4 regions of the Pseudomonas citronellolis genome follow, and region 3 is predicted to be linked to each of the others. Evidence: predicted binding sites of a transcription regulator. Region 3 holds the regulator's gene; each other region holds the start of a gene.

Region 1 (7,277 bases), 1.3 Mb from region 3:
CTGGCCCTGGCGACCGCCGCGCTGTCCGGCTGTTCGCTGATCCCGGACTACCAGCGCCCCGAGGCGCCGGTAGCCCAGGCCTACCCCCAGGGCCCGGCCTATGCCGGCGCCCAGGGCGGCGGCGCGACCGCCGCGGACCTCGACTGGCAGAGCTTCTTCAGCGACCCGCAACTGCGCCGCCTGGTCGAAGTGGCCCTGGACAACAACCGCGACCTGCGCGTCGCCGCGCTGAACGTCGAGGCCTACCAGGCGCAGTACCGCATCCAGCGCGCCGAGCTGTTCCCGGCGGTGAGCGCCGACGTGAGCGGCTCGCGCCAGCGCCTGCCGGAGCGGGTGTCGACCACCGGCAACGACATGATCAGCAGCCAGTACGGCGCCACCCTGGGCGTCACCGCCTGGGAAGTGGACCTGTTCGGCCGCCTGCGCAGCCTGCGCGATGAGGCCCTCGAGCAGTACCTGGCGACCGAAGAGGCGCGCCGCAGCACCCAGACCGCGCTGGTGGCCAACGTCGCCAACGCCTACCTGACGCTGCGCGCCGACCAGGCCCAGCTGAAGCTGACCCGCGACACCCTGGCCACCTACCAGAAGACCTACGACCTGACCAAGCGCAGCAACGAGGTCGGCGTCGCCTCGGCCCTGGACCTGCGCCAGGCGCAGACCTCGGTGGAAAGCGCGCGGGCGACCCTGGCGCAGTACACCCGCCTGGTGGCCCAGGACCAGAACGCCCTGACCCTGCTGCTGGGCAGCGGCGTGCCGGCCGACCTGCCGCAAGGCATGGACCTGGAGCAGCAGGTGCTGGCCCAGGTGCCGGCGGGCCTGCCCTCGGACCTGCTGCAGCGGCGCCCGGACGTGCTGGAAGCCGAGCACCAGCTCAAGGCGGCCAACGCCAACATAGGCGCGGCGCGGGCGGCCTTCTTCCCGAGCATCAGCCTGACCGCCAACGCGGGCAGCCTGAGCCCGGACCTGTCCGGCCTGTTCGACGCGGGTTCCGGCACCTGGCTGTTCAAGCCGTCCATCAGCCTGCCGATCTTCAACGCCGGCAGCCTGAAGGCCAGCCTGGACCTGGCCAAGGTGCAGAAGAACATCTACGTCGCGCAGTACGAGAAGGCCATCCAGACCGCCTTCTCGGAAGTCGCCGACGGCCTGGCTGCACGGGGCACCTATGGTGAGCAGCTGACCGCCCAGCGCGCCCTGGTCAAGGCCAGCGAGGACTACTACCGCCTGGCCGAGAAGCGCTACCGCACCGGCGTGGACAACTACCTGACCCTGCTCGACGCCCAGCGCTCGCTGTTCAGCGCCCAGCAGCAGTTGATCACCGACCGCCTGAACCAGCTCACCAGCGAGGTGAACCTGTACAAGGCGCTCGGCGGCGGCTGGCAGGAAAGCACCGCGCAGAAGCAGTCCAAGGCGCAGCCCAAGGGCTGAGGCCCATGCCCACGAAAACGCCGCCCCTCGGGGCGGCGTTCTCGTTTGTGGAGCCCGGCGATTTTTGTCCTGCAGGCCGCGCCGGGATGCTCTTCGTAGGAGCGGGCCCTGCCCGCGATTCGCGCGCAGGGCGCGCTCCTACAGGGGAATGGCGCGGGTGGGGTTGCGTAGGAGATCTCATCCGCGAATCGCGCCGGGACGTTCGGCTATCGCGGACAAATTCCGCTCCTACGACCGCGCTTCCCTGGAATTGTAGGAGCGGGCCCTGCCCGCGATTCGCGCGCAGGGCGCGCTCCTACAGGGGAATGGCGCGGGTGGGGTTGCGTAGCGGATCTCATCCGCGAATCGCGCCGGGACGTCCGGCTATCGCGGACAAGGTCCGCTACGACCGTGCCTCCCTGGAATTGTAGGCGGGCCCTGCCCGCGATTCGCGCGCAGGGCGCGCTCCTACAGGGGAATGGCGCGGGTGGGGTTGCGGATCTCATCCGCGAATCGCGCCGGGACGTCCGGCTATCGCGGACAAGGTCCTACGATCGTGCCTCCCTGGAATTGTAGCGGGCCCTGCCCGCGATTCGCGCGCAGGGCCCGCTCCTACAGGGGAATGGCGCGGGTGGGGTTGCGTAGGAGCGGATCTCATCCGCGAATCGCGCCGGGACGTCCGGCTATCGCGGACAAGGTCCGCTCCTACGATCGTGCCTCCCGGGAATTGTAGGAGCGGGCTCTGCCCGCGATTCGCGCGCAGGGCGCGCTCCTACAGGGGAATGGCGTGGGTGGGGTTGCGTCGACATCGTAGGATGGGTTGAGCGGAGCGATACCCATCGCCATGGTCCGATGGGTATCGCAAGCTCAACCCATCCTACGAAGAGCGTCCCTACAACGCGGCGCCTTGCCCGGCCGGGCGGATGTCGTGGTCGGCCAGCCAGTCCAGGGCGCATTCGCGCAGGCGTTCGGCCTGGTAGTCGTACCAGGCCTGGAGCAGGTCCGGGTAGCCCATGAGCACATGGCGGAAGGCCTTGAACGGCTTGCGCCCTTCCAGGGCCGAGGCCATGGCGGCGTAGGCGTGGGGTTCGCCGACCTCGCGGAGGAAGTCGCGCATCAGTTCCAGGGATTCGCGGCTGCTCAGCGGCTCGATCGGCAGCAGGCGCTCCGGGTCCTGCTCCAGCAGGAGCAGCAGGTCCGGGTCGGGGGAGTCGCTCAGCAGCGGCACCACCTGGCCGCTGCCCAGGTCCAGGTAGTGCTCTATGTCGCTGGTGTCGAGGGCGACGGCGAGTTCGTCGAGGTCGATGGTCAGCGGGCGCATGGTCACTCTCCGGTTGGGCGAGAGCCCAGCCTATCCCATGCGCGGCCTTCCTGTCCGCTGCAATCCTGTTACAGGCGGAAGCGCCCGACCTGGCCCTGCAGGTCGCTGCCCAGGCGCGCCAGTTCGTTGCTCGAGGCGGCGGTCTGCTGGCTGGCGGCGGCCGATTGCTCGGCGATGTCGCGGACCTGGCCGACGCTGCGGCTGATCTCGGCGGCGACGCTGCTCTGCTGTTCGGCGGCGGAGGCGATCTGCAGGTTCATGTCCTGGATCTGTGCCACGCTGCGGGCGATGGCGGCCAGCGCGTCGCCGGCGCGGCGCGTCAGCTCGACCGAGTCGCCGGTCAGCTCGCGGCTGTCGTCCATGCACTGCGCGGCATCCTCGGCGCCGCGCTGCAGGGCGGCGATCAGCGCCTCGATCTCGGCGGTGGACTGCTGGGTGCGCTGGGCCAGGGCGCGCACCTCGTCGGCGACCACCGCGAAGCCGCGCCCGGCCTCGCCGGCGCGGGCGGCTTCGATGGCGGCGTTGAGGGCCAGCAGGTTGGTCTGCTCGGCCACCGACTTGATCACGTCGAGCACGCTGCCGATCTTCCCGCTGTCGCCGCGCAGGCGCGCCATGGCCTGGGTGGAGCGTTCTACCTCGGCGGCCAACTGGTCGATGCGGGCGATGGCCTGGCCGACCACCTGCTCGCCGTCGCGGGCCTGGGCGTCGGCCTGGCGGGCGGCACCGGAAGCCTGCTCGGCGTTGCGCGCCACTTCCTGCACGGTGGCGGCCATTTCCTCGATGGCGCTGGCCACCTGCTCGGTTTCCAGGCGCTGGCTGTCGACGCCGGCGCGGGTCTGCTCGGTGACCGCCGACAGCTCGTCGGCGGCGGTGGCCAACTGGCCGACGCTGCCGCCGATGTGGCCGATCAGCTCGCCCAGGCTGTCGCGCATGCGCAGCATGGTGCGCTGCAACTGGCCCAACTCGTCGCGGCGCTGCAGGTGCAGGTCGCCGCCCAGGTCGCGGGACAGGTCGCCCTGGGCGATGTGCTCGGCCAGTTCGAGGGATTCGTGCAGCGGGCGGACGATCTGGCGGTTGATCGCCCACACCGAGAGGGCGCCGAAGAACAGCGCGAACAGGGCGGTCAGCGCCTGGTGCCATTGCGCCTGGCTGGCCGCCGCGTCGCGCTGCTGCAGCCCTTCTTCGAACAGGGCGCCGCTGGCGCGGAACAGGGCTTCGGCACGGCTGTCGAGGCCGGGGTTGGCTTGCCCGCGCTGTTGTGCGTCGGCGCGCAGCAGGTCGTCGGCGGCCCGGGCGTAGTCGGCAAGGGCCTGGCGCAGGGCGTCGAGGCGGGGCCCGGCGAGGCCGTCGCGGGCCAGGCGCTCGCTGCCGGCCTGCAGTTCGCCCAGTACCGAGCGCAGGCGCTGGGCCTGTTCCGCGCTGCCTTCGAGCTGGTAGCGCAGGCGCGCCAGTTCCGCCTGGCGGGCGCCGCCGTCGAGCTGGCCGATGTGCGTCAGGCGTTCGCTGTAGGCGCCCTGTTCGTTCAGGCCCTGGATGCCGCCGAGCAGCACCAGCAGGGTCAGCAGCAGGCAGATGCCGAAGCCCACGGCGAGCTTGAGGCTGACGTTCATGCGGCCGAGCTGAAGGACCAGCCAATCGTACATGTCGAATACTCCAGGCAGACGAGGCCGCGGGACGGGCCCGAAGCCGGAAATGCAGGCTGTTTTGTCGTTCTTCTTGTCGTGCAGGCGAGGGACTTTTTCGGGACGCATCTGTGTGCGTCATAGCTTATCGGCGATGTTGTCTGAAACTTCAGTGCCAAATTCGTAATTTTTCGTACGTCGGCAAAGGCCCGCCAGGACGGCGGGCCGGAGGGGGAGGGCTCAGAGGCGGAAACGGCCGACCAGGCCCTGCAGCTCGGTGCCCAGGCGCGCCAGCTCGACGCTGGAGGCGGCGGTCTCCTCGCTGGCGGCGGCGGTCTGCTCGGAGATGTCGCGCACGCTGAGCACGCTGCGGTTGATCTCCTCGGCCACCGCGCTCTGTTGCTCGGCGGCGGCGGCGATCTGCTGGTTCATCGACTGGATGCCAGAGACGGTGCGGGTGATGGCCTCCAGCCGCTCGCCGGCGCGGCGCGCCAGTTCCAGGGTGTTGTCGGTGAGCGCGCGGCTGCTCTCCATGCGCTGTACGGCCTGCTGGGTGCCGCTGTGCAGGCCGGCGATCAGTTCCTCGATCTCCTCGGTGGACTGCTGGGTGCGCCGGGCCAGGGCGCGCACCTCGTCGGCGACCACGGCGAAGCCGCGCCCGGCGTCGCCGGCGCGGGCCGCCTCGATGGCGGCGTTGAGGGCCAGCAGGTTGGTCTGCTCGGCCACCGCCTTGATCACGTCGAGCACGCTGCCGATCTTCTCGCTCTCGCGCTTGAGCTGCTGCACCGCTTCGTTGGAACGGCCCACCTCGCCGGCCAGGCGGTCCATCTGCCCGACCGCCTCGCTGACCGCCTGGGCGCCGGCGCCGGCCTCGCGGTCCGCGGCGCTGGCGGCTTCCGAAGCTTCCTCGGCGTTGCGCGCCACTTCCAGCACGGTGGTGGCCATCTCGGTCATGGCCGTGGCCACCTGGTCGGTCTCGCTCTTCTGGTTGTTCACCCCGGCGCTGGTCTGCTCGGTGACCGCCGAGAGTTCCTCGGCGGCGCTGGCGATCTGGGTGACGCCGTCGTGGATGCGGCCGATCAGCTCGCGCAGCGACTGGTTCATGCGCTGCATGCTGGCCTGCAGCTGGCCCAGCTCGTCGCGGCGCTCGACGCGCAGTTCCTGGCTGAGGTCGCCGTCGGCGATGCGCGCGGCGGCGGCCAGCGACTGGCGCAGCGGCAGGACGATCTGCCGGGTGATCAGCCAGGCCGCCAGCACGCCCAGCACCAGGACCAGCAGCGAGGCCAGGGCCAGCAACTGCTTGGCGTGGCTGGCGTCTTCATTGCGCTTGGCGGTCTGGCCGTCGCTCAGTTCAACGCTGAGTTTCTCGATCAGCAGGCCGCTGTCGCGCATCTGGTCGCGCGCCTGCTGGCTGTTGTTGACTTCGTTGCGGTAGCGGTCCAGCGCCTTGCGGTAGTCGCGCAGGGCGTTCACCACGGCCTGGTAGTTGGCCTGCTGCTCCGGCACGGCGGCCTGGGCGCGTTGTTCCACGGTGGCGGTGACCTGCTCCAGGGCGCTGATCGCGCCCTGTTCGAGGCTGGGGTCTTCGTTGGCGGTGTAGCTGAGCACCTGGAAGCGGGCGTCCATCAACTGGCGGCCCAGCTCGGAGACGTCGGCGATGGCCTTGAGGGAGTCGACGCTGCCGCTCTCCACCAGGTGCTGCTCCACCAGCTCCAGCCCCTGGGTGACCACCGAGGCCTTGCGGATCAGCGTCTTGCGCGCGCTGTCGCGGCTGTCGAAGGACTTCCGCAGGCCCTTGAACAGGGTGCGGTACTGGCTGGTGAGCTGGCGTTGCTGCTCGACCTTCTCCAGGTCCGAGGGCACGACGAGCAACTGGCCGACGCGCTGTTGCTGCCGGTCCAGCTCGTTGATGCTCTGTTCCACCAGCTTGGCGTCTTCCGCGGTGCGGCTGGACTGGTATTTCAGGCGGGTGGTGCGCAGGTCCTTGGTCATGGCGAGCAGCCTGGAGATTTCGCCGATCTTGTCGCCCCGGGATATCAGGCTGTTCAGGTTGAGCGCGCCGGTCAGCGCGATGAGCAGGGTGAGCAGCAGCACCAGGCCGAAGCCGATGGCGAGTTTCCAGTTGACCGTGAGATTGCTGAACCAGCGGGACATGAACGCGGCGCTCCAGGGGACGATGGGGCTGCGGCTGCCGCGGGTGCGGCCGCCGATTGACCAATGCCTGTCATATCGGCGAGGCGACACGAATCTGAAATTTCTTTAGTGATTTTCTGACGGACGCTCTCCGGCGGGCCTGCCGCGGCGCTTGGCCTCAGAACAGCCGGGCCAGCAGGGCGGTGACCGCGGTTTCCACGCGCAGGATGCGCTCGCCCAGTTGCACCGGGGCCAGCCCGGCCTCGCGCAGTTTCTCGACCTCGTAGGGAATCCAGCCGCCCTCGGGGCCAATGGCCAGGGTCACGGCCTGCTTGACCGCCCGCGGGCAGTCCGGCCAGGGCCCGGGATGGCCGATCAGCCCCAGGCTGCCGGCGGCCAGGGCCGGCAGGCGGTCTTCGACGAAGGGCTTGAAGCGCTTTTCGATGGTCACTTCCGGCAGCACGGTGTCGCGGGCCTGCTCCAGGCCCAGGACCAGCTGTTCGCGGATGGCCGCGGGCTCCAGGAAGGGCGTCTGCCAGAAGCTCTTCTCCACCCGGTAGCTGTTCAGCAGCACCAGGCGCGGCACGCCCATGGCGGCCACGGTCTGCAGCACGCGGCGGAGCATCTTCGGCCGCGGCAGGGCCAGCAGCAGGGTCAGCGGCAGCTTGGCCGGCGGCGCCTGGGTGAAGCTCACCTGCAGCTGCGCCTCGTCGCGGGAAAGGCTCAGCAGGCGGCCTTCGCCCATCAGCCCGCCCAGGCGGCCGACGCGCAGGCTGTCGCCGCTTTCGGCGCGGTGC
Region 2 (7,277 bases), 2.1 Mb from region 3:
TGGGCGTGCTCGGCTGGGGCGTCGGCGGCATCGAGGCCGAGGCGGCGATGCTCGGCCAGCCGGTGTCGATGCTGATTCCCGAGGTGGTCGGCTTCAAGCTCACCGGCAAGCTCAAGGAGGGCATCACCGCCACCGACCTGGTGCTCACCGTCACCCAGATGCTGCGGCAGAAGGGCGTGGTGGGGAAATTCGTCGAGTTCTACGGCGACGGCCTGGCCGACCTGCCCCTGGCCGACCGCGCCACCATCGCCAACATGGCTCCGGAATACGGCGCCACCTGCGGCTTCTTCCCGGTGGACGAGATCACCCTGGGCTACCTGCGCCTGTCCGGCCGCCCGGAAGAGACGGTCAAGCTGGTGGAGGCCTACTGCAAGGCCCAGGGCCTGTGGCGCGAAAAGGGCCACGAGCCGGTATTCACCGATGCCCTGCAACTGGACATGGGCGACGTCGAGGCCAGCCTGGCCGGGCCCAAGCGCCCGCAGGACCGCGTGCCGCTGGGCCAGGTGGGCAAGGCCTTCGCCGACTTCCTCGCGCTGCAGCCCAAGGCCGCGCGCAGCCCGGAGGTCTCGCGCCTGCTCAATGAAGGCGGTGGCGGCGCCGCGGTGGGCAGCACCGAGAGCCAGGGCGTCGAGTACCAGCACGAAGGCAAGAGCTACCACCTTCAGGACGGCGCGGTGGTCATCGCCGCCATCACCTCCTGCACCAACACCTCCAACCCCAGCGTGATGATGGCCGCCGGGCTGCTGGCGAAGAAGGCGCTGGAGAAGGGCCTGCAGCGCAAGCCCTGGGTGAAGAGTTCGCTGGCGCCCGGCTCCAAGGTGGTCACCGACTACTTCAAGGCCGCCGGCCTGACCCAGTACCTGGACGAGCTGGGCTTCGACCTGGTGGGCTACGGCTGCACCACCTGCATCGGCAACTCCGGGCCACTGCTGGAGCCCATCGAGAAGGCCATCCAGCAGGCCGACCTGACGGTGGCCTCGGTGCTCTCCGGCAACCGCAACTTCGAAGGCCGCGTGCACCCGCTGGTGAAGACCAACTGGCTGGCCTCGCCGCCCCTGGTGGTGGCCTACGCCCTGGCCGGCAGCGTGCGCCTGGACCTGACGAAGGACGCCCTGGGCACCGGCAAGGACGGCCAGCCGGTGTACCTGAAGGACATCTGGCCGAGCCAGCGGGAAATCGCCGAGGCGATCCAGAAGGTCGACACCGCCATGTTCCACAAGGAATACGCCGAGGTGTTCCAGGGCGACGAGAAGTGGCGCGCCATCGAAGTGCCGCAGGCGCAGACCTACACCTGGCAGGCCGACTCCACCTACATCCAGCACCCGCCGTTCTTCGAGCACATCGCCGACGCCCCGCCGAAGGTGGCCGACATCGAGAAGGCCCGGGTGCTGGCGGTGCTGGGCGACTCGGTGACCACCGACCACATCTCCCCCGCCGGCAACATCAAGAAGGACAGCCCCGCCGGGCGCTACCTCAGCGAGCACGGCGTGGCCTATGCCGACTTCAACTCCTACGGCTCGCGGCGCGGCAACCACGAGGTGATGATGCGCGGCACCTTCGCCAACATCCGCATCAAGAACGAGATGCTCGGCGGCGAGGAAGGCGGCAACACCCTGCACGTGCCCAGCGGCGAGAAGCTGGCGATCTACGACGCGGCCATGCGCTACCAGGCCGAGGGCACGCCGCTGCTGATCATCGCCGGCAAGGAGTACGGCACCGGTTCGTCCCGCGACTGGGCAGCCAAGGGCACCAACCTGCTGGGGGTGAAGGCGGTGATCGCCGAGAGCTTCGAGCGCATCCACCGCTCCAACCTGGTGGGCATGGGCGTGCTGCCGCTGCAGTTCACCGGCGGCCAGGACCGCAAGGCGCTGAACCTCACCGGCAAGGAAGTGCTGAACATCCGCGGCCTGGACGGCGAGCTGAAGCCGCACATGACGCTGAAGGTGGAAGTCACCCGCGAGGACGGCAAGCAGGACAGCTTCGAGGTGCTGTGCCGCATCGACACCCTCAACGAGGTGGAGTACTTCAAGGCCGGGGGGATCCTGCACTACGTGCTGCGCAGCTTGATCTGAGGGCTGCGCGAGGACGCTTTCGTAGGATGGGTTGAGCTTGCGAAACCCATGCGGTTGCAGTGATGGGTATCGCTTCGCTCAACCCATCCTACGGAGCGCGGTGTTTGTAGGAGCGCGCCCTGCGCGCGATTCGCGGGCAGGGCCCGCTCCTACGAGAAGCCATGCCCCACCTTTCACCCGGCCCAGGTCCTGTATAAAAACTTATTAGCTCATAGGAAAATCTCTTACGACCATGTGACAAGTAGCATTTTGATATCGTCCACTGCCAATATTCCCACGCCAAATATCGAACAAGGCTTCAACTTCCGTTGATCCCAGCCGATAACAAAACCGTCACATGCCTTCTTCGTGGACCTTGCCCTGAATGCGCAACAACCAGCCCGTCACCCAGCGTGAACGCACCTACCCGGCGGAACAACGCCTGATCTCCACCACCAACAGCCGTGGCGTGATCACCTATGCCAACGATGCCTTCATCGACATCAGCGGCTTCGCGCGGGACGAGCTGGTGGGCTCGCCGCACAACCTGGTGCGCCATCCCGACGTGCCGCCCGCGGTGTTCGCCCACATGTGGGCCACGCTGAAGAACGGCAAGCCGTGGATGGGCATCGTCAAGAACCGCTGCAAGAACGGCGACCACTACTGGGTCAGCGCCTACGTCACGCCCATCTTCGAGCGCGACGAGATCGTCGGCTACGAGTCGGTGCGCGTGCGCCCCACCGCCGAGCAGGTGGAACGCGCCCAGGCCCTGTACCAGCGGATCAACACCGGCAAGCCGGCGATCCCGCGCCGCGACCTGTGGCTGCCGGTGCTGCTGGACTGGCTGCCGTTCATCCTGATCAGCCAGGTGGCCTTCCTCATCGGCGCCTGGCTCGACTCGCACTGGGGCTTCGCCCTCGCCGCCCTGCTCGCCGTCCCCCTCGGCCTGGCCGGCCTGGGCTGGCAACAGCGCGGCCTCAAGCGCCTGCTGCGCCTGGCCGAGCAGACCACCTCGGACCCGCTGATCGCCCAGATGTACACCGACAGCCGCGGCGCCCAGGCGCGCCTGGAAATGGCCATCCTCAGCCAGGAAGCGCGCCTGAAGACCTGCCTGACGCGCCTGCAGGATACCGCCGAGCAGCTCACCGAGCAGGCCCGCCAGGCCGATACCCTGGCCCACCACAGCTCCTCCGGCCTGGAGCGCCAGCGCGTGGAGACCGAGCAGGTGGCCACCGCGGTCAACCAGATGGCCGCCACCACCCAGGAAGTGGCGAACAACGTGCAGCGCACCGCCGACGCCACGCGCCAGGCCAACGAGCTGACGCGCCGCGGCCGCAGCGTGGCCAGCGAGACCCGCGAGGCCATCCAGCGCCTGTCCGCCTCGGTGGGCGAGACGGGCCTGGCGGTGAGCCAGCTGGCCCAGGACAGCAACGAGATCGGCGGCGTGGTCGACGTGATCAAGGGCATCGCCGACCAGACCAACCTGCTGGCGCTCAACGCCGCCATCGAAGCGGCCCGCGCCGGCGAGATGGGCCGCGGCTTCGCCGTGGTGGCCGACGAGGTGCGCTCGCTGGCCCAGCGCACCGCCGAATCCACCGAGCAGATCCACGGCCTGATCGCCAAGCTGCAGCAAACCGCCGAGGGCGCGGTGAGCGCCATGGAAGTCGGCCGCCGCCAGGCCGACGAAGGCGTGGAACGGGTGCTGCTGGCCGACCAGGCGCTGTCGGGCATCAGCGACTCGGTGGCCAACATCGCCGACATGGCCAACCAGATCGCCGCAGCGGCCGAGGAACAGAGCGCGGTGGCCGAGGAGATCAACCGCAACATCGCCACCATCGCCCAACTGGCCGACCAGACCTCCGACGAGGCCCAGCGCACCGCGCAGCTGAGCGAGGAGCTGACGGGGACGGCGCAGAGCCAGTATTCGCTGGTGGAGCGGTTCAATCGTTGAGTGTTGGCGTAGGGCGTACAACCGTTCGCGGTTGTACGCCGATACACCCCTCTTCTATCCGGCTTCGTGGCCGGGAGCGGAGCGCCCTCAAGCAGGTGCTTCGGGTTCAAGTCCGCAGTGTTTGGATGCCAAGGTCAGGCGGCGGATAACCGCGAACGGTTATTCGCCCTACGCTCCCGGCGGTTTCGGTGTCTGTATTGACTCCGCTCCCTCTCCCTAACCCTCTCCCTGAAGGGAGAGGGGACTGGTCGGCGCGTTTGACGAGGTTGGAGTCAGCCGGGGGCTCCGGCTGAATCCATATCCCACCATCGGCACGGACGGCCCCCTCTCCCTTCAGGGAGAGGGCTGGGGAGAGGGTTACGGACTCCCACGCCACTCCGAAGCCGAACCTGGCGACGCTCTGGTTCGCAAGCAAGCTCGCCCCTACGAAAGCCCCTCCAGAAACCCCGCCACCACCTCCGCCGCGCTCTCCAGATGCTGCTCATGAGTCAGCCCTGACGCCTTCAACGGCTTCAGGTCATGGTCCGCCGCCGCCAGCCACTCGACACGGATCGCCGGCGACAGCACGTATTCCGCCACATGCGCCCGGTCGCCCAGGGCATCGCGTTCGCCCTGGACGATCAGCGTCGGCGTGCGCAGTTCGGCCAGGTGCGCCACCCGCGGCTTCTCCGGCTTGCCCGCGGCGTAGAAGGGGTAACCCAGGCACACCAGGGCGTCGGCGCCCTGTTCGTCGGCCAGCAGGCTGGCCATGCGCCCGCCCATGGACTTGCCGCCGATGGCCAGCGGGCCCTGCACCTGCCTGCGCACCTGTTCGAACACCTGGCGCCAGCACTCCAGCAGTTGCTTCTGTGGGTTCGGCGGGCGCCGGCGGCCGTCCTCGCGGCGGGCGGCCATGTAGGGGAACTCGAAGCGCGCCACCGCCACGCCGCGAGCGGCCAGGCGCCGGGCCATTTCGTCCATGAACGGGCTGTCCATGGGCGCGCCGGCGCCGTGGGCCAGGACGAGGGTCGCCGACAATGCGCCGACCGGCCGGTTCCACAGCAGCGACAAAGCGCCACACTCCCCCGCCGGGCCGGCCGCCGAGGGCGATTGATCAAAATCAATATTCGGTTTCCGGGGTTTATCCATTCTTCGCTCCGCTAGTTGCGTAATTAGTACCTGTCCCTGGGGGAGGGGCGGCGTTCGCCGTAAGGAACCCGCCGGGATGGGCTAGCCCATAACCGTGGATGGAAGCCCATATACCATGAGCACAACCAATCAGACCGCTTATAACTACAAGGTGGTCCGCCAGTTCGCCGTGATGACGGTGATCTGGGGAATCGTCGGCATGCTGGTCGGCGTCGTCATCGCCGCCCAGCTGGTGTGGCCGGAACTCAACCTCGGCTTGCCGTGGACGAGCTTCGGGCGCCTGCGCCCACTGCACACCAATGCCGTGATCTTCGCCTTCGGTGGCTGCGCCCTGTTCGCCACCAGCTACTACGCGGTGCAGCGTACCTGCCAGGTACGCCTGTTCTCCGACACCCTGGCCTCCTTCACCTTCTGGGGCTGGCAGCTGGTGATCCTGCTGGCCGCCATCAGCCTGCCGCTGGGCTACACCTCCTCCAAGGAGTACGCCGAGCTGGAATGGCCGATCGACATCCTCATCACCATCGTGTGGGTCGCCTACGCCGTGGTGTTCTTCGGCACCCTGGTGAAGCGCAAGACCAAGCACATCTACGTGGGCAACTGGTTCTTCGGCGGCTTCATCCTGACCGTGGCGCTGCTGCACGTGGTCAACAACCTGGAGCTGCCGGTCGGCTTCATGAAGTCGTACTCCATCTACTCCGGCGCCACCGACGCCATGGTGCAGTGGTGGTACGGCCACAACGCCGTGGGCTTCTTCCTCACCGCCGGCTTCCTGGGGATGATGTACTACTTCGTACCCAAGCAGGCCGAGCGTCCGGTGTACTCCTATCGCCTGTCGATCGTGCACTTCTGGGCACTGATCGCGGTGTACATCTGGGCCGGCCCGCACCACCTGCACTACACCGCCCTGCCCGACTGGGCGCAGTCCCTGGGCATGGTGATGTCGCTGATCCTCCTGGCACCCTCCTGGGGCGGCATGATCAACGGCATGATGACCCTCTCCGGGGCCTGGCATAAGCTGCGCAGCGACCCCATCCTGCGCTTCCTGGTGGTCTCCCTGGCCTTCTACGGCATGTCCACCTTCGAAGGCCCGATGATGGCCATCAAGACCGTCAACGCCCTCTCCCACTACACCGACTGGACCATCGGCCACGTGCACGCCGGCGCCCTCGGCTGGGTCGCCATGGTCTCCATCGGCTCGCTGTACCACATGATCCCGAAAGTGTTCGGCCGCGAGCAGATGCACAGCGTGGGCCTGATCAACGCGCACTTCTGGCTGGCCACCATCGGCACCGTGCTCTACATCGCCTCGATGTGGGTCAACGGCATCACCCAGGGCCTGATGTGGCGTGCGGTCAACGCCGACGGCACCCTCACCTACTCCTTCGTCGAAGCGCTCGCCGCCGGCCACCCCGGCTTCGTCGTGCGCATGATCGGCGGCGCCGTGTTCCTCAGCGGCATGCTGATCATGGCCTACAACACCTGGCGCACCATCGCCTCCTCCAAAGCCGAGGAAGCTGAAGCGGCCGCCCGGATTCCCGCCGTCGTAGGAGCCCACTGATGAAACACGAAGTACTCGAGAAGAACGTCGGCCTGCTGGCCCTGTGCATGGCCGTGGCCGTGAGCATCGGCGGCCTGACGCAGATCGTCCCGCTGTTCTTCCAGGACGTGACCAACACCCCGGTGGAAGGCATGAAGCCCTACACCGCCCTGCAGCTGGAAGGCCGCGACATCTACATCCGCGAGGGCTGCGTCGGCTGCCACTCGCAGATGATCCGCCCGTTCCGCGCCGAGACCGAGCGCTACGGCCACTACTCCGTGGCCGGCGAGAGCGTCTGGGACCACCCCTTCCTGTGGGGCTCCAAGCGTACCGGCCCGGACCTGGCCCGCGTCGGCGGCCGCTACTCCGACGACTGGCACCGCGCGCACCTGTACAACCCGCGCAACGTGGTGCCGGAGTCGAAGATGCCGGCCTACCCCTGGCTGGTCGAGAACAAGCTCGACGGCAAGGACATCGAAGGCAAGCTCAAGGCCATGCGCACCCTCGGCGTGCCCTACACCGACGAGGACATCGCCGGCGCCCGCGAGAGCGTTCAGGGCAAGACCGAGATGGACGCCGTGGTGGCCTACCTGCAAGGCCTGGGCACAGC
Region 3 (7,277 bases):
TTCGAGCCCTGGCCCTTGGCCGAGTAGATGTTGATGATGCCGTTGAGCTGGGAAATCTTGGTCTTCACCACGTCCATGCCGACGCCGCGGCCGGACACGTCGGAAATCTCGGTCTTGGTCGAGAAGCCCGGGGCGAAGATCAGGTTGTAGCAGTCGGACTCGCTCAGGCGCTCGGCGGCGTCCTTGTCCAGCAGGCCCTTCTCCACCGCCTTGGCGCGGAGGATGTCCGGGTCCATGCCCTTGCCGTCGTCGGAGATCGACAGCAGGATGTGGTCGCCCTCCTGCTCGGCGGACAGCACCACCCGGCCGCCACGCGCCTTGCCGGCGGCCTCGCGCTCCTCGGGCGACTCGATGCCGTGGTCCACGGCGTTGCGCACCAGGTGCACCAGCGGGTCGGCCAGGGCCTCGACCAGGTTCTTGTCCAGGTCGGTTTCCTCGCCCACAAGCTCCAGGTTGATCTCTTTCTTCAGGTTGCGCGCCAGGTCGCGCACCAGCCGCGGGAAGCGTCCGAAGACCTTCTTGATCGGCTGCATGCGCGTCTTCATCACCGACATCTGCAGGTCGGCGGTGACCACGTCGAGGTTGGCCACGGCCTTGGCCATGGCTTCGTCGCCGCTGTTGCTGCCCAGGCGCACCAGGCGGTTACGCACCAGCACCAGCTCGCCGACCATGTTCATGATCTCGTCCAGCCGCGCGGTGTCCACGCGCACCGTGGTTTCCGCCTCGCTGGCGCTCTTTTCATGGGCCGGCGCGGGAGCTGCAGCCTGGCGCGGGCTCTCCGCGGGCTTGGCGGCCGGCTTGGGCGCGGGCTTGGGTTTGGCTACGGCGGCCGACTCGGCAGCCTTGGCCGGCGCGGGGGCGGCTTGCGGGGCCGGCGCGGCAGCGGCGTCGGCACTGAACTTGCCTTTGCCGTGCAGTTGGTCCAGCAGCGCCTCGAATTCGTCGTCGGTGATGTTGTCGCCGCCAGCGGCGGGCGCCTCGGCTTCGGCCGGCGCAGCGGAGGCGACCGGCGCGGCGGGTTCTTCCGCCGCACCGCCGAACTTGCCCTTGCCGTGCAGCTGGTCGAGCAGCGCTTCGAACTCGTCGTCAGTGATCTCGTCGCCAGCGGCCGGCGCTTCGGCCGGAGCGGGCGCGGCGGCGGCCGGCTCTTCCGGCTGGCTGCTGGCGCCGCTGAACTGGCCCTTGCCATGCAACTGGTCGAGCAGGGCTTCGAATTCGTCGTCGGTGATCTCGTCGCCGGCGCCGGCAGCCTCGGCCTGTGGCGCTTCAGCCTGCGGCGGCTGTTCGGCCGGCGCGGCCTGGCTGCTCGGCTGCAGGGCGTCGAGCAGCTGCTCGAACTCGGCGTCGGTGATGTCGCCATAGGCGGCCGGTTCGGCGGCGGGCTGCGGCGCGGCGGCTTCTTCCTGTTCCTGGGGCGCGGCTTCGACGGCGTCATCGTCGCCCGGCTCGGCCAGGCGCGCCAGCGCGGCGAGCAGCTCCGGGGTGGCCGGGGTCGGCTCTTCCTGGTCGCGGACCTGGGCGAACATGACGTTGACCGTGTCCAGCGCCTGCAGGACCACGTCCATCAGCTCGGAGGTGACGCGGCGCTCGCCCTTGCGCAGGATGTCGAAGACGTTCTCCGCGATGTGGCAGCACTCCACCAGGGCGTTCAGCTGGAGGAAGCCGGCGCCGCCCTTGACGGTGTGGAAACCACGGAAGATGGCATTGAGCAGGTCCATGTCGTCGGGCCGGCTTTCCAGCTCGACGAGTTGCTCGGACAGTTGCTCGAGAATCTCGCCGGCCTCCACCAGAAAGTCCTGGAGGATCTCATCATCGGCGTCGAAGCTCATTCGGTGCTCCCCACGGTGTGTTCACACACCTCAAAAACCAAGGCTGGACAACAGGTCATCGACATCGTCCTGACCGGATACGACGTCCACTCTCTTATCGGCAGCAACCTGCGGACCTTCACCCTTGGACGATCTTTCTTTTTCCACCGCCGTGCGCAGGCCCTCGTGGTCGTGCTCGATGCCGGCGTAGCGATCCACCTGCCCAGCCATCCAGACCAGCTTGACCAGGTTGCTCTCCACCTCGGTGACCAGCTTGGTGACGCGCTTGATCACCTGCCCGGTGAGGTCCTGGAAGTCCTGCGCCAGGAGGATGTCGTTCAGGTGCGCGGAGAGCTTGCGGCTGTCCTGGGCGCTGCTGTAGAGGAAGGCCTCGACGCGCTTGGCCAGCTCGCGGAAGGCCTCCGGGCCCAGCTCGCGGCGCATGAAGCGCGACCACTGTTCCTGCAGCTCCTTGGCCTCGCCCTCGATGTGGCCGACCAGCGGCGTGCACTCTTCCACCAGGTCCATGGTGCGGTTGGCCGCTTTCTCGGTCATCTGCACCACGTAGGACAGGCGGTCGGTGGCGTCGGCGATCTGCGACATTTCCTCGGCGTGGCGCGAGCGCGGGTCGATCTGGAAATTGACGATGGCGTTGTGCAGCTCGCGGGTGAGCTTGCCGACCTCCTGGTAGAGGCCGCGGTCGCGGGCTTCGTTGAGCTCCTGGATGAGCTGCACGGCCTGCTGCACTTCGCCGCGCTCCAGGCTCTCGACCAATTCGCGCGCGTGTTTCTTCAGGGTCGACTCGAAGTCGCCCCCCTTGGATTCGTTGACGAGATCCATGACGCCCTCTTGGTCGGCTTCAGCCGCCGACCCGCTCGAATATCTTCTCGATCTTCTCTTTCAGCACCTGGGCGGTGAAAGGCTTGACCACGTAGCCGTTGACCCCGGCCTGGGCCGCTTCGATGATCTGGTCGCGCTTGGCCTCGGCGGTGACCATCAGCACCGGCAGGTGCTTCAGGCGCTCGTCGGCGCGTACCGCGCGCAACAGGTCGATGCCGGTCATGCCGGGCATGTTCCAGTCGGTGACGAGGAAGTCGAAGTTGCCGCTGTGCAGCATGGGCAGCGCGGTGGTGCCGTCATCGGCTTCCGCGGTGTTGGTGAACCCCAGGTCACGCAGGAGGTTCTTGATGATGCGCCTCATCGTGGAAAAGTCGTCCACGATGAGAATTTTCATGTTCTTGTCCAAACCTGCCTCCGTCCAGTCCCGGCGCGCCGTGGCGGGCGCGCCTTGAATACCCTTGGGCGGGCGCCTTGGCGGCGCCTGCCGTGTTGCTTGTCGGTGGCGGGGTGCCCCGCCCTTTTCGCCGCCCTCATAGCAAAGGGCCAGCAGTGTCGAACCGACGGGATTCTATACGCCCCGCCGGAAAAATCCGTTACTTCCTTGCGCCCACCGGTCGCTCAGTGCGCCCGCCACTCCGAAAGCCGGGCCCGCAGGCGCGCGGCGCACTGGCTGTGCAACTGGCTGACGCGCGACTCGCTGACCCCCAGCACCTCGCCGATTTCCTTGAGGTTGAGCTCCTCGTCGTAGTACAGCGCCAGCACCAGGCGCTCGCGTTCGGGCAGCTTGGTGATGGCGTCGGCCAGCGCCTGCTGGAAACGCTCGTCCTCCAGGCCGTGGGAGGGCTCGTTGTCCAGGTGCGTGGTGTCTTCCGCCGGGCCCTGGGCGCCTTCCTGCAGCAGGTCGTCGAAGCTGTACAGGCGGCTGCCCTGGGTGTCGCTCAGGATCGCGTAGTAATCGTCGAGACTCATATTGAGTTCGGCAGCGACCTCCTGATCTTTAGCATCGCGTCCGGTCCGCGCCTCGATGGTGCGGATGGCGTCACTCACCATGCGGGTGTTGCGGTGCACCGAACGCGGCGCCCAGTCGCCCTTGCGCACCTCGTCGAGCATGGCCCCGCGGATGCGGATGCCGGCATACGTCTCGAAGCTGGCGCCCTTGCCCTGGTCGTACTTCTTCGCCGCTTCGAGCAGGCCGATCATTCCGGCCTGCATCAGGTCTTCCACCTGCACGCTGGCCGGCAGCCGGCCCAGCAGGTGGTAGGCGATCCGCTTGACCAGCGGCGCATAGCGCTGGATCAGCTCTTCCTGGGCATTGCGCGCCTGCGTCTTGCTGTACATAAGCGCTCCGGAGCCGCTCATCATACGGTCGAACCCGTGGTGGGATGCTGCACCAGGCGTTCGACGAAGAACTCCAGGTGCCCGCGCGGGTTGGCCGGCAGCGGCCAGCTGTCGACTTTCTGGGCGATGGCGCGGAAGGCCAGCGAGGCCTTGCTGCGCGGGAAGGCTTCATAGACCGAGCGCTGCTTCTGCACGGCCTTGCGCACCGACTCGTCGTAGGGGATGGCGCCGACGTACTGCAGCGCCACGTCGAGGAAGCGGTCGGTGACCTTGGTCAGCTTGGCGAACAGGTTGCGCCCTTCCTGCGGGCTGTGTGCCATGTTCGCCAGCACGCGGAAGCGCGTCATGCCATAGTCGCGGTTGAGCAGCTTGATCAGCGCATAGGCATCGGTGATCGAGGTCGGTTCGTCGCAGACGACCAGCAGCACTTCCTGGGCCGCGCGGACGAAGCTGACCACCGAATCGCCGATGCCGGCGGCAGTGTCCACCAGCAGCACGTCGATGTTCTCGCTGATGTCGCTGAAGGCCTGGATCAGCCCGGCGTGCTGCATGGGCGAGAGCTGCACCATGCTCTGCGTGCCCGAGGCCGCCGGGACGATGCGGATGCCGCCGGGGCCCTGGAGGATCACGTCACGCAGGTCGCATTCGCCTTCGATGACGTCGGCCAGGGTGCGCTTGGGCGAAAGCCCCAGCAGCACGTCGACGTTGGCCAGGCCGAGGTCGGCGTCCAGCAGCATGACGCGGCGGCCGAGGTCGGCCAGCGCCATCGCCAGGTTCACCGAGACGTTGGTCTTGCCGACGCCACCCTTGCCACCGGTGACCGCGATTACCTGAACGGGATGCATACCCATAGTCTTACCTTGTCTCTTCATCGTCCCCGGCGCGTCTGGCGCCTGGGTCTGCCGGTCGCGGTGCTCTCCCGCCACCAGCGCTTACGGATCTGCTCGAGCATCCGTATCCGCCTGGCGCCCCGCGTGCGGGGGCGCCCCTGGAATCCGTCAGCCGACGTGTCGCGCCGGCTGCTGGTAGAGGCCGGCGAACATGCCGGCCATGGTGTCTTCGCACGGCTCCTCCGGAGCCTGCAGGCTGACCGCGCGGCTGACCAGCTGGTGCGCGCGCGCCACCTGCAGATCATCCGGAATTCGCGGCCCGTCCGCCAGATAGGCAACCGGCAAGCGTTGTGCTATCGCCAGCGCCAGGGCCTCGCCCAGGCTGCCCGCCTCGTCCAGCTTGGTCAGTATGCAGCCGGCCAGGCCGCAGCTGCGATAGGCGTGCAAGGCGGCCTTGAGCACCTGGCTCTGGCTGGTCGCGGCCAGCACCAGGTAATTCTTCACGTTCAGGCTCTGCGCCGCCAGGGCTTCCAGCTGCATGCGCAGCGCCGGGTCGCTGGCCGGCAGGCCGGCGGTGTCGATCAGCACCAGGCGCTTGCCCGCCAGCGGCGCCATGGCCTGCAGCAGCGACTGGCCGGGGTCGACCAGGGTCACCGGCACGTTGAGGATGCGGCCCAGGGACTTGATCTGCTCCTGGGCGCCCAGGCGGAAGCTGTCCATGCTGACCAGCGCCAGGTTGTGCGCACCGTACTTGAGGACGTAGCGCGCCGCCAGCTTGGCCAGGGTGGTGGTCTTGCCCATGCCGGCCGGGCCGACCAGGGCGATCACCCCGCCCTGCTCCAGCAGGTCTTCGTCGGGGGTGCGGATGGCGCGCGCCAGGTGGGCCAGGAGCATGCGCCAGGCCTGCTTGGGCTCGGCGATGGAGGCCACGCGTTCGAGCAGCTGGCGGCTCAGGTCCGCCGGCAGGCCCATGCGCTGCAGGCGGCGCCACAGGCCGGCCTGCTTCGGGCGCCGGTGCTGCAGCTGGCTCCAGGCGATGGAGCCCAGCTGCACTTCGAGCAGCTCGCGCAGGCCGTTGAGTTCGAAGCGCATGGCGTCCAGCGCCTGCTGGCTGACGGCGGCCGGCGCGGCGGCGGGCGCCGGGGCGGCCATGGCCTCGGCCAGGCTCGGGCGCCTGGCCGGCTCGGCGCCGTACAATTGACGGTCCTTGCGCGCGGTGGCGGCGGCGCGCACCGGGCTGTCCAGCTCGGCGCGGGCCTGGGCGATGCGCGCCTGGGTCTGGCGCAGCTCGGCCTCCAGCGCCGGGTTCGGCTTGCTGGCCGCTGCCGGCGGTTGATAGTCCAGCGCCGCGGTCAGCTCGACACCGCCGGCGACCCGGCGGTTGCCGATGATGGCGGCATCCGCGCCCAGCTCGTCACGGACCAGTTTCATGGCCTGACGCATATCGGCGGCGAAGAAGCGTTTAACCTGCATGGCGCTGTCCTTCAGTTCTGTCCAACGGTGGCGACGATGGTGACTTGCTTGTTATCCGGAATTTCCTGGTAGGCCAGCACGCTCATGCTCGGCACCGCCATCCGCGCGAAACGCGACATCATCGCGCGGATCGGCCCGGCCACCAGCAGGATCGCCGGCTTGCCGAGCATTTCCTGGCGCTGCGCGGTCTCGACCAGCGAGCGTTGCAGTTTTTCCGCCATGCCCGGCTCCAGCAGAATGCCGTCTTCCGAACCTTGCCCGGCCTTCTGCATACTGTTCAGCAAGATCTGTTCCAACCTGGGCTCCAGGGTGATCACGGGCAGCTCCGGCTCTAGTCCCACAATGCCTTGGACGATTGCGCGGCTCAGCGCCACGCGTACCGCTGCCACCATGGCGGCGGGATCTTGACTCTTGGCGGCAACGTTGGCGATGGCCTCGGCAATGGTGCGGATGTCGCGCACCGGCACCTGCTCCTGCAGCAGGTTCTGCAGGACCTTGAGCAGGGTGGACAGGGAAATCAGCCCCGGAACCAGTTCTTCCGCCAGCTTCGGCGAGGTCTTGGCCAGCAGTTGCAGCAGTTGCTGGACTTCCTCGTGGCCGAGCAGCTCGTGGGCGTGCTTGTGCAGCACCTGGTTGAGGTGGGTGGCGACCACGGTGCTGGCGTCCACCACGGTGTAGCCCAGGGATTGCGCCTGGTCGCGCTGGCCGGGCTCGATCCACACCGCTTCCAGGCCGAAGGCCGGGTCCTTGCCGGCGATGCCGTTGAGGGTGCCGAACACCTGGCCGGGGTTGATCGCCAGCTCGCGGTCCGGGTAGATCTCCGCTTCCGCCACGCTGACGCCCATGAGCGTCAAACGATAGGCGTTGGGCAGCAGGTCGAGGTTGTCGCGGATGTGCACCGAGGGCATCAGGAAGCCCATGTCCTGGGACAGCTTCTTGCGCACGCCCTTGATCCGCGCCAGCAGCTGGCCGCCCTGGTTGCGGTCCA
Region 4 (7,277 bases), 220 kb from region 3:
TCCCGACGTTGGCGATGTTGTTGCCGGTCACGTTCAGGTCCGTGCTAGCGGCGTTCAAACCACTCAGGGCGGTATTGAAAGACATGGTCAGCTCCCGTGCCGAAGGACGGCGTTATTTTCCGATGGTCTGAATGCTGGAGGCGGAGACACTGCCGATGCCAGCGAGATTGAGGGTCATTTCCCCGCCGCTCTGGCCCAGCGTGACGCTGTTGACCGTGGCCGGCAGGTAGGTGGTCAGGGCGGTGCTGGTGCCGTCCAGCGAGGCCGTGGCCTTGATGGTGTAGGTGCCGGAGGCCACCTGCTCGCCGCTGTCGTCCTTGCCGTCCCAGGTGAAGTCGATGTTGCCGCTCTTCTGGCTGCCCATGTCGATGGTGCGCACCAGCTCGCCGTCGTCGTCATAGATTTTCAGGGTCACGCCATCGCCGTTGGACGGCATCACCAGCGAGCCCTGCACGCCGGCGCTGGGGTCGTCGACCTGGACCTTGCTGGAGTTGACGATCACCGAGCGGCCGACCAGGGACGAGGCCTGCAGCGCCTGGGACGACTGGAACGAGGAATAGAAGTTGCCCAGGGTGGTATCCAGGTTCTCCATGCTCTCCAGGCTGCTGAACTGGGCGAGCTGGGAGACGAACTGGGTATTGTCCTGCGGGTCCAGCGGGTTCTGGTTGTTCAGTTGGGTGACCAGCAGTTGCAGGAACGAATCCTTGCCCAGCGCACTGGTGCCGGTTTCCGAGGTGGAAGACGAGGAACTCGACCCGGCGTTCAGCGACGAGAGGATCGAGTTCGAAGTGCTACTGGTGTTGTCGATGCTCATGGGGCGTCCTCTGCGCTTACTGACCCAGGGTCAGGACCTTCTGCATCATCTGCTTGGCGGTGTTCATCATTTCCGCGTTGCTCTGGAAGGAGCGGCTGGCGGACATCATGTCGGCCATCTCCTCCACCACGTTGACGTTGGGGTAGTACACGTAGCCGTTGGCGTCGGCGGCCGGATGGTTCGGCTCGTAGCGCGGCACCAGCGGGCTCTGGTCCTCGACCACGCCCAGCACCTGCACGCCGGTGCCGGCCTGGTCGGTGTCCTGGAACAGCGAGCCCTGGCCGCTCTGCGCCTGCTGGAACATGGCGGAGAACACCGGGTGGCGGGCGCGGTAGGTCTGGTCGATGCTCGAGGACACGCTCTCGGCGTTGGCGATGTTCGAGGCGGTGGTGTTCAGACGGGTGGTCTGGGCACTCATGCCGCTACCGGCGATGTTGAAGACACTGGCAAGGGACATGGCTATCACTCTCCGCGCAGGGCGCCCATCAGGCCTTTGAACTTGCTGTTGAGGAAGGTGAAGCTGGCCTGGAACTGCACGGCGTTCTGCGCGTAGTTGGCCTGCTCGACCTGCTCGTCGACGGTGTTCTGGTCGATGGAGGGATTGGTCGGGATGCGGTATTTCAGCGAGTCGTCGCCCATGGCCACGCCGTCGGCCTCGATGTGCCGGGCGTTGGTGACGGCGGTGCTGAAGGTGCCGCTCTTGGCCTTGTCGGCCTGGGCCGCGAGCACCGAAGCGAAGTCCAGGTCGCGCGCCTTGTAGTTGGGGGTGTCGGCGTTGGCCAGGTTGTTGGCCAGCACTTCAGCACGCTGCGAGCGGAAGCTGAGCGCTTGTGCGTGGATGCCGAGGGCGGAGTCGAAGCTGATGCTCATGGTCACGAACCTGTTTGCCGGTGTGGGCTTGCCAGCACTTCAGCAAGGTGCGTGCCAAAACGTTAAGTCCTTATTAATCAATGAATTGCCGATGATCCGCGAGCGGCAAAGGGCGGCAAACCGCGGCAAGCGGCAAGGCCTTACCGCCCGGCGGCAATGCGTTCTGCCCATTCGAAGGGGTTACCCTCACCCCGGCCCTCTCCCGCAAGCGGGAGAGGGGGCTGCCCGAGCCACCGGGGCGTCCGGTGTGGGCGGTGAGTCCAATCGCGGACAAGGTCCGCTCCTACGCGCCCGTGCTTCCCTGGAACCGTAGGATGGGTTGAGCCTGCGAAACCCATGCGGTGGTGGCGATGGGTATCGCTTCGCTCAACCCATCCTACGGGGCGTGGTGTTTGCCGGAAGCGTAGGAGCAACTGTCTTGCCGGCCGCGCCGAGACGCTTTTCGTAGGATGGGTTGAGCCTTGGCGAAACCCATGCGGTTGCGGTGATGGGTATCGCTTCGCTCAACACCATCCTACGAAAGCCATGCTCGCTCATGCGGTAGGAGGACCTTGTCCGCGATTGGACTCACCGCACACGCCGAAACGCCCCTTCAATCCATCCTACGAAAAGCCCCCAGGCACAGCCGGCAAGACGGCGAACGGCTCGTGCGGATAGGCGAAGGGCGCCCCAGGGGCGCCCTTCTGTGATCGGCATAATGCCCGGCTACTTGGCCTTGTAGATGATCCCCGGGTTGCACTGGACCATCTGGTAATGCTCCGGCAGCCCGTTGAGCGCCTCGGAGGCGCCGAGGAACAGGTAGCCGCCGGGCTTGAGCGCCGCGTGCATGCGCAGCAGGATGTCGCGCTTGACCTCGGCGGAGAAGTAGATGAGCACGTTGCGGCAGAAGATCAGGTCGAACTTGCCGAGGGTGGCGTAGCTCTCCAGCAGGTTCAGCGCGCGGAACTCGACGCGGCCCTTGATCGCCGGCTTCACCGCCCAGCGCCCCGGCCCCTTGGTGTCGAAGTAGCGCTGCAGGCGCTCCTGGGACAGCCCGCGGCCGATGGCCAGGCTGTCGTACTCGCCGGCCTTCGCCGCGTTGAGCATGGAACCGGAGAGGTCGGTGGCGACGATCTGCACGCCGGCCTTGAGCTGGCCGAGGTTGGTCTTCTCGAACTCGTCGATGGTCATCGACAGCGAATAGGGCTCCTGCCCCGAGGAGCAGGCCGCCGACCAGATGCGCAGGCGCTGGCCCGGGTTGGCCTTGATCAGCTCGGCGAGGATGCGGTTCTTCAGCACCTCGAAGGGGTAGGTGTCGCGAAACCAGAGGGTCTCGTTGGTGGTCATGGCATCCACCACCTGCTCGCGCAGCTGGCTGCGGACCTGGATCTTCTGCACCAGCTCGCCCAGGCTCCTGATGCCCTGCTGCTCCATCAGCTTGTTCAGGCGGCTGGCGACCAGGTACTGCTTGTTGGCACCCAGGACGATGCCGCAGGCCTTTTCCAGGAAGTCCCGGAACAGCTCGAATTCCATGTTGGTCGATGTCACCGATCACGCCTCTTTCCAGTTGGCCGGGCGCCGATCCCGACGCCAGGCGGCCGGGGTCGCCCCCGGCCGTTGCAGACTACCCCGAAGTGCCCTCCTCAGCGTGCGTCCGCCGCCTTGATGCGCTCGACGACACGCGCCGCCAGATCATCGGGCCGGAACTTGGCGAGGAAGTCGTTGGCGCCGACCTTCCGCACCATCGCCTGGTTGAACACCCCGGACAGCGAAGTATGCAGGAGAATGTGCAGGTCCTGCAGCCGCGGATCGTGGCGAATCTCCGCGGTCAGGGTGTAGCCGTCCATTTCCGGCATCTCGATGTCGGAGATCACCATCAGCAATTCCTGGCCCGGATTGCCACCGGCGGCCAGCATCTGTTGAAGGTAGTCCAGCGCCTGGCGTCCGTCATTGAGCGCGAGCACTTCCACGCCCACGGTCTCCAGGCAGCGGATCAGTTGCTTGCGCGCCACCGAGGAGTCGTCCACCACCAGCACCCGCTTGGTCACCGCCTGGGCCTGGGTGTCGGCGTCGATCACGCCCTCGGAGATGTCCTCGCTGGTGGGCGCGACCTCGGCGAGGATCTTCTCCACGTCGATGATCTCCACCAGTTGCTTGTCCACCCGCGTCACCGCCGTCAGGTAGTGGTCGCGGCCGGTGCCCTTGGGTGGCGGATGGATCTCCTCCCAGTTCATGTTGACGATGCGTTCCACCGAATGCACCAGGAAGCCCTGCACCTTGGTGTTGTACTCGGTGATGATCACGAAGCTGTTGTCGATCTCGCGCAGGCCGCGACGGCCGGTGGCCATCGACAGGTCGAGGATCGGAATGGTGCCGCCACGGATGTTCGCCACCCCGCGCACCACCGGACTGGACTTGGGCATCACGGTCAGGCGCGGGCACTGCAGTACCTCCTTCACCTTGAACACGTTGATGCCGTACAACTGGCTGCCATCCAGCCGGAACAGCAGCAGTTCGAGACGATTCTGCCCAACCAGCTGCGTTCGCTGGTTGACCGAATCCATGACTCCGGCCATTGCGCCCCCTTCGTATCCGCCGTGCCGCCCAGGGCGGCAATCGGCACGAGCCTTGCTTGAAGTCGTGGCATGAAACTGCCAACGACGTTTTTCCGACGGTCCCGAGCCCATGCCCTGTCACTCTGCGGAGTGCTCGGCATGCTGGGCGCGTTCGCCCCGGGTCCGACCTGGGCCGACGACTTCACCGCGCCCGAGATTCTTATCGGCGCCACCCAGGGCTTTCTTGAGTTCAAGGTGGAAGATTATCTGCAACGCAGCGGCATCGAGGCACGCTACGAGATAGAAGTGGCGCGCATCGACCCGCGCCTGCGCCTGGCGGCCTGCGACAAGGACCTGACGCAATCCCTGGAAAGCCCCGCGCAGCCCGTGGGGCGCGTCTCGGTGCTGGTGCGCTGCGAAGGCTCCTCGCCCTGGTCGGTATACGTGCCGGCCCAGGTCAAGCTGTTCCGCCAGGTAGTGGTGACCACCCAGCCGCTCAAGCGCGACCACGTGCTGGAGCCGGGCGACATCAGCCTGATGGAGCGCGACATCGGCCTGCTCAGCCAGGGCTACCTGACCGACCCGCAGCAGGCCGTGGGGCAGAAGCTCAAGCGACCGACGGTCAGCGACCAGATCCTCGCCCCGGTCTTCCTCGAACAGGCCGCGGCGGTGCGCAAGGGCGACCAGGTGGTGATCCGCGCGCAAACCGGCGCGGTCAACGTGGTGATGCCCGGCGAGGCCATGGCCGACGGGGTGCCCGGCGAGCAGATTCGCGTGCGCAATCTGCGTTCGCAGCGCATCATCAAGGCCCGGGTGGTGGAGCCAGGCGCGGTGCAGGTCACGCTCTAGCGGCGGAAGTCTGGCGCTGGCGCGCCAGCCTTCACTAAACTGTGCGAAGGCGCACGAAAAACCGCCCTAAAGTTTTACGGATGTCAGCCGAAACCTACAGGCAAGCGTCCTAAACCCGCAGAGGTTCACTACCATGGTCATCGACTTCAACCGGCTGAACAATGCCAGCGCGCCGGTCTCCACCGGCAGCACCGGCAAGCCCCAGGCCGGCCGCAGCGAAGCCGCCGGCAGCGAAAGCGCCGGCAGCGCGTCGGCCACTGGCAGCGGTGAGTCCGTGCAACTGAGCAGCACCGCCCAGCAATTGCAGAAAGCCAGCGACCAGCTGAAAGACCAACCCGTCGTCGACTCGGAAAAGGTCGCGCGGCTGAAGCAGGCCATCGCCGATGGCAGCTACCAGGTCGACAGCCAGAAAGTCGCCGGCAAACTGCTCGACTTCGAATCCCAGCGCTGAGCGCGGGGTTCCCCAAGGACGCCCTGAACGCCGAGCCGCCATGCCAAACGCCAGCCTGCTCCATCTGATCACCGAGGATATCGGCGCCGCCGAGGCTCTTCTGCAGCTGATCGAGGACGAATTCCACGCCCTCGACGCGCGTGACCTGGAGCGCCTGCAGGGCCTGCTCGACAGCAAGCTGCCGCTGCTCCAGCAGCTGGAGCGCAATGGCCGCCAGCGCAGCGAGACGCTGCGCCAGGCCGGCGTCAGCAGCGACCGCGCAGGCCTCGCCGCGCTGACCGCGCAGGGCAAGGTGGAGCCGGGCACCGTGGAACTCAGCGAGCGCCTGGCGGCGCTGCTGGAACAATGCCAGCAGGCCAACCTGCGCAACGGCCGCATCATCCGCAACAACCAGCACGCCACCGGCCGCCTGCTGGATATCCTCCGCGGCCAGGACACCCCCAGCCTCTACGATCGCCGTGGCGGCGCGACCCAGGGCAGCCGCCAGCGTCCTCTCAGCCAGGCCTGAGCCCTGGCGTCCGGCAGGGCGATGCGGCAGAATGCCATCGCCTTGCAAAAGAAAATTCCCACAATAAATACATCTGGAGATCGTAGGACAGTGGCAAGCCCGTTCGCCGAGGAAAATGGCCCGCAACCGCCGAAAACGCTCAAGGCGGCCGTGGAGATCCAGGCCAACCTGCGAATCCTGATGGATAGCCATGACCCGCTGGTGATCAGCTTCGCCGAGCGCAACCAGCGCTTCCAGAGCTTCGTCGTCGCGGTGGACCGCGAACGCAACCGGGTAGCCCTGGACGAACTGATCCCCAATGACGGCGAGCGTTTCCTGCAGAATGGCGAGAACTTCCGCATCGAAGCCTTCCACGAAGGCGTGCGGATCGCCTGGGAATGCCAGCAGGCCGCGCAGTTCAGCGAACTCGACGGCGCCCGCTGCTACTGGCTGCCGATGCCCGCCGAGATGCTCTACCACCAGCGCCGCAACGCCTACCGCGCGCCTCTCAAGCAGACCCAGCCGGTCGCCGTGGAACTGGCCGGCGACAAGCTCAAGGCCGCGCTGAGCGGCAACCTGCTGGACATCTCCGCCACCGGCTGCAAGGTGCGCTTCGCCGGCGACGTGCATGAGCGCCTGCAACCCGGCCAGCTCTACGAGCGCTTCACCGCCCGCCTGCCGTTCGGCGCCATCACCGTGGAAGTGGAACTGCGCCACGTGCACTTCGACGAGAAGGTCAACACCAGCTTCGCCGGCCTGCGCTTCAACCGCCTGAGCGGCCTGGAGCAGCGCCACATCGAGCGCTTCGTCTACCAGCTGCAGCGCGAAGCGCGGCGCTTCGAGAAGGACGAGCTGTTCTAGCACCCGCCCTTCCCCGCCCTACCCCGGCCGGCTTTCCTCTTCCGCCTCGGGCACGCCGGCTGCCTCCGGCACCGCGGGCGCTGGCGCCGGGGTGGTCTTCATCTGTTCTTCCACCGTTTCGTCGGCCACCCGCGGGTCGAGCGCCGCCGACAGCGGCGAGCTGGCCAGGCTGTCGGCCATGGGCACGTGCTTCACCGGCGCCTCGTCGACACGGTGCAGACCGGTGACCTTCTCCGGGCGCACGCGCCAGATGACGATCAGCGCGCAGGTCGCGGCGAAGGCATAGAGCATGTTCGGGCCGAAGGCACGCATCAGCGCTCCGGTCGCCAGCGGGCCGACGCAGGCGCCGACGCCGAAGGTGACCAGCAGCATGGCAGTCAGCGATACCCGCCGCTCGCCCTCGACATGGTC

What was found. The regulator FliA, encoded in region 3, starts transcription of late flagellar genes. The targets are predictions, from matches to a motif close to CTAAAGTTTNNNNNNNNNNNGCCGNTAA.
Region 1: PcP3B5_RS02810 (methyl-accepting chemotaxis protein) is a predicted target of FliA. The motif match lies at 4,493-4,520, and genes of this name have one in related genera.
Region 2: PcP3B5_RS17435 (methyl-accepting chemotaxis protein) is a predicted target of FliA. The motif match lies at 2,370-2,397, and genes of this name have one in related genera.
Region 4: flgM (flagellar biosynthesis anti-sigma factor FlgM) is a predicted target of FliA. The motif match lies at 5,134-5,161, and genes of this name have one in related genera.

Annotation. Positions count from the first base shown of each region.
Region 1 covers NZ_CP014158.1:623,132-630,408, forward strand. The annotation lists gene PcP3B5_RS02800 (AdeC/AdeK/OprM family multidrug efflux complex outer membrane factor) at 1-1,425, shown strand, start outside; gene PcP3B5_RS02805 (UPF0158 family protein) at 2,297-2,725, opposite strand; gene PcP3B5_RS02810 (methyl-accepting chemotaxis protein) at 2,794-4,368, opposite strand; gene PcP3B5_RS32495 (methyl-accepting chemotaxis protein) at 4,588-5,460, opposite strand; partial or broken gene PcP3B5_RS32500 (methyl-accepting chemotaxis protein) at 5,494-6,501, opposite strand; gene PcP3B5_RS02820 (16S rRNA (uracil(1498)-N(3))-methyltransferase) at 6,659-7,277, opposite strand, start outside.
Region 2 covers NZ_CP014158.1:4,015,143-4,022,419, forward strand. The annotation lists gene acnA (aconitate hydratase AcnA) at 1-2,072, shown strand, start outside; gene PcP3B5_RS17435 (methyl-accepting chemotaxis protein) at 2,437-4,002, shown strand; gene PcP3B5_RS17440 (alpha/beta family hydrolase) at 4,426-5,130, opposite strand; gene ccoN (cytochrome-c oxidase, cbb3-type subunit I) at 5,246-6,688, shown strand; gene ccoO (cytochrome-c oxidase, cbb3-type subunit II) at 6,688-7,277, shown strand, end outside.
Region 3 covers NZ_CP014158.1:1,944,041-1,951,317, reverse strand. The annotation lists gene PcP3B5_RS08900 (chemotaxis protein CheA) at 1-1,829, opposite strand, end outside; gene PcP3B5_RS08895 (protein phosphatase CheZ) at 1,860-2,648, opposite strand; gene PcP3B5_RS08890 (chemotaxis response regulator CheY) at 2,668-3,042, opposite strand; gene fliA (RNA polymerase sigma factor FliA) at 3,267-4,010, opposite strand; gene fleN (flagellar synthesis regulator FleN) at 4,007-4,858, opposite strand; gene flhF (flagellar biosynthesis GTPase FlhF) at 4,985-6,289, opposite strand; gene flhA (flagellar biosynthesis protein FlhA) at 6,301-7,277, opposite strand, start outside.
Region 4 covers NZ_CP014158.1:1,722,933-1,730,209, reverse strand. The annotation lists gene flgE (flagellar hook protein FlgE) at 1-85, opposite strand, end outside; gene flgD (flagellar hook assembly protein FlgD) at 113-814, opposite strand; gene flgC (flagellar basal body rod protein FlgC) at 831-1,271, opposite strand; gene flgB (flagellar basal body rod protein FlgB) at 1,277-1,684, opposite strand; gene cheR (protein-glutamate O-methyltransferase CheR) at 2,390-3,196, opposite strand; gene PcP3B5_RS07860 (chemotaxis protein CheV) at 3,307-4,239, opposite strand; gene flgA (flagellar basal body P-ring formation chaperone FlgA) at 4,378-5,067, shown strand; gene flgM (flagellar biosynthesis anti-sigma factor FlgM) at 5,201-5,518, shown strand; gene PcP3B5_RS07845 (flagella synthesis protein FlgN) at 5,559-6,026, shown strand; gene PcP3B5_RS07840 (flagellar brake protein) at 6,117-6,866, shown strand; gene PcP3B5_RS07835 (MFS transporter) at 6,885-7,277, opposite strand, start outside.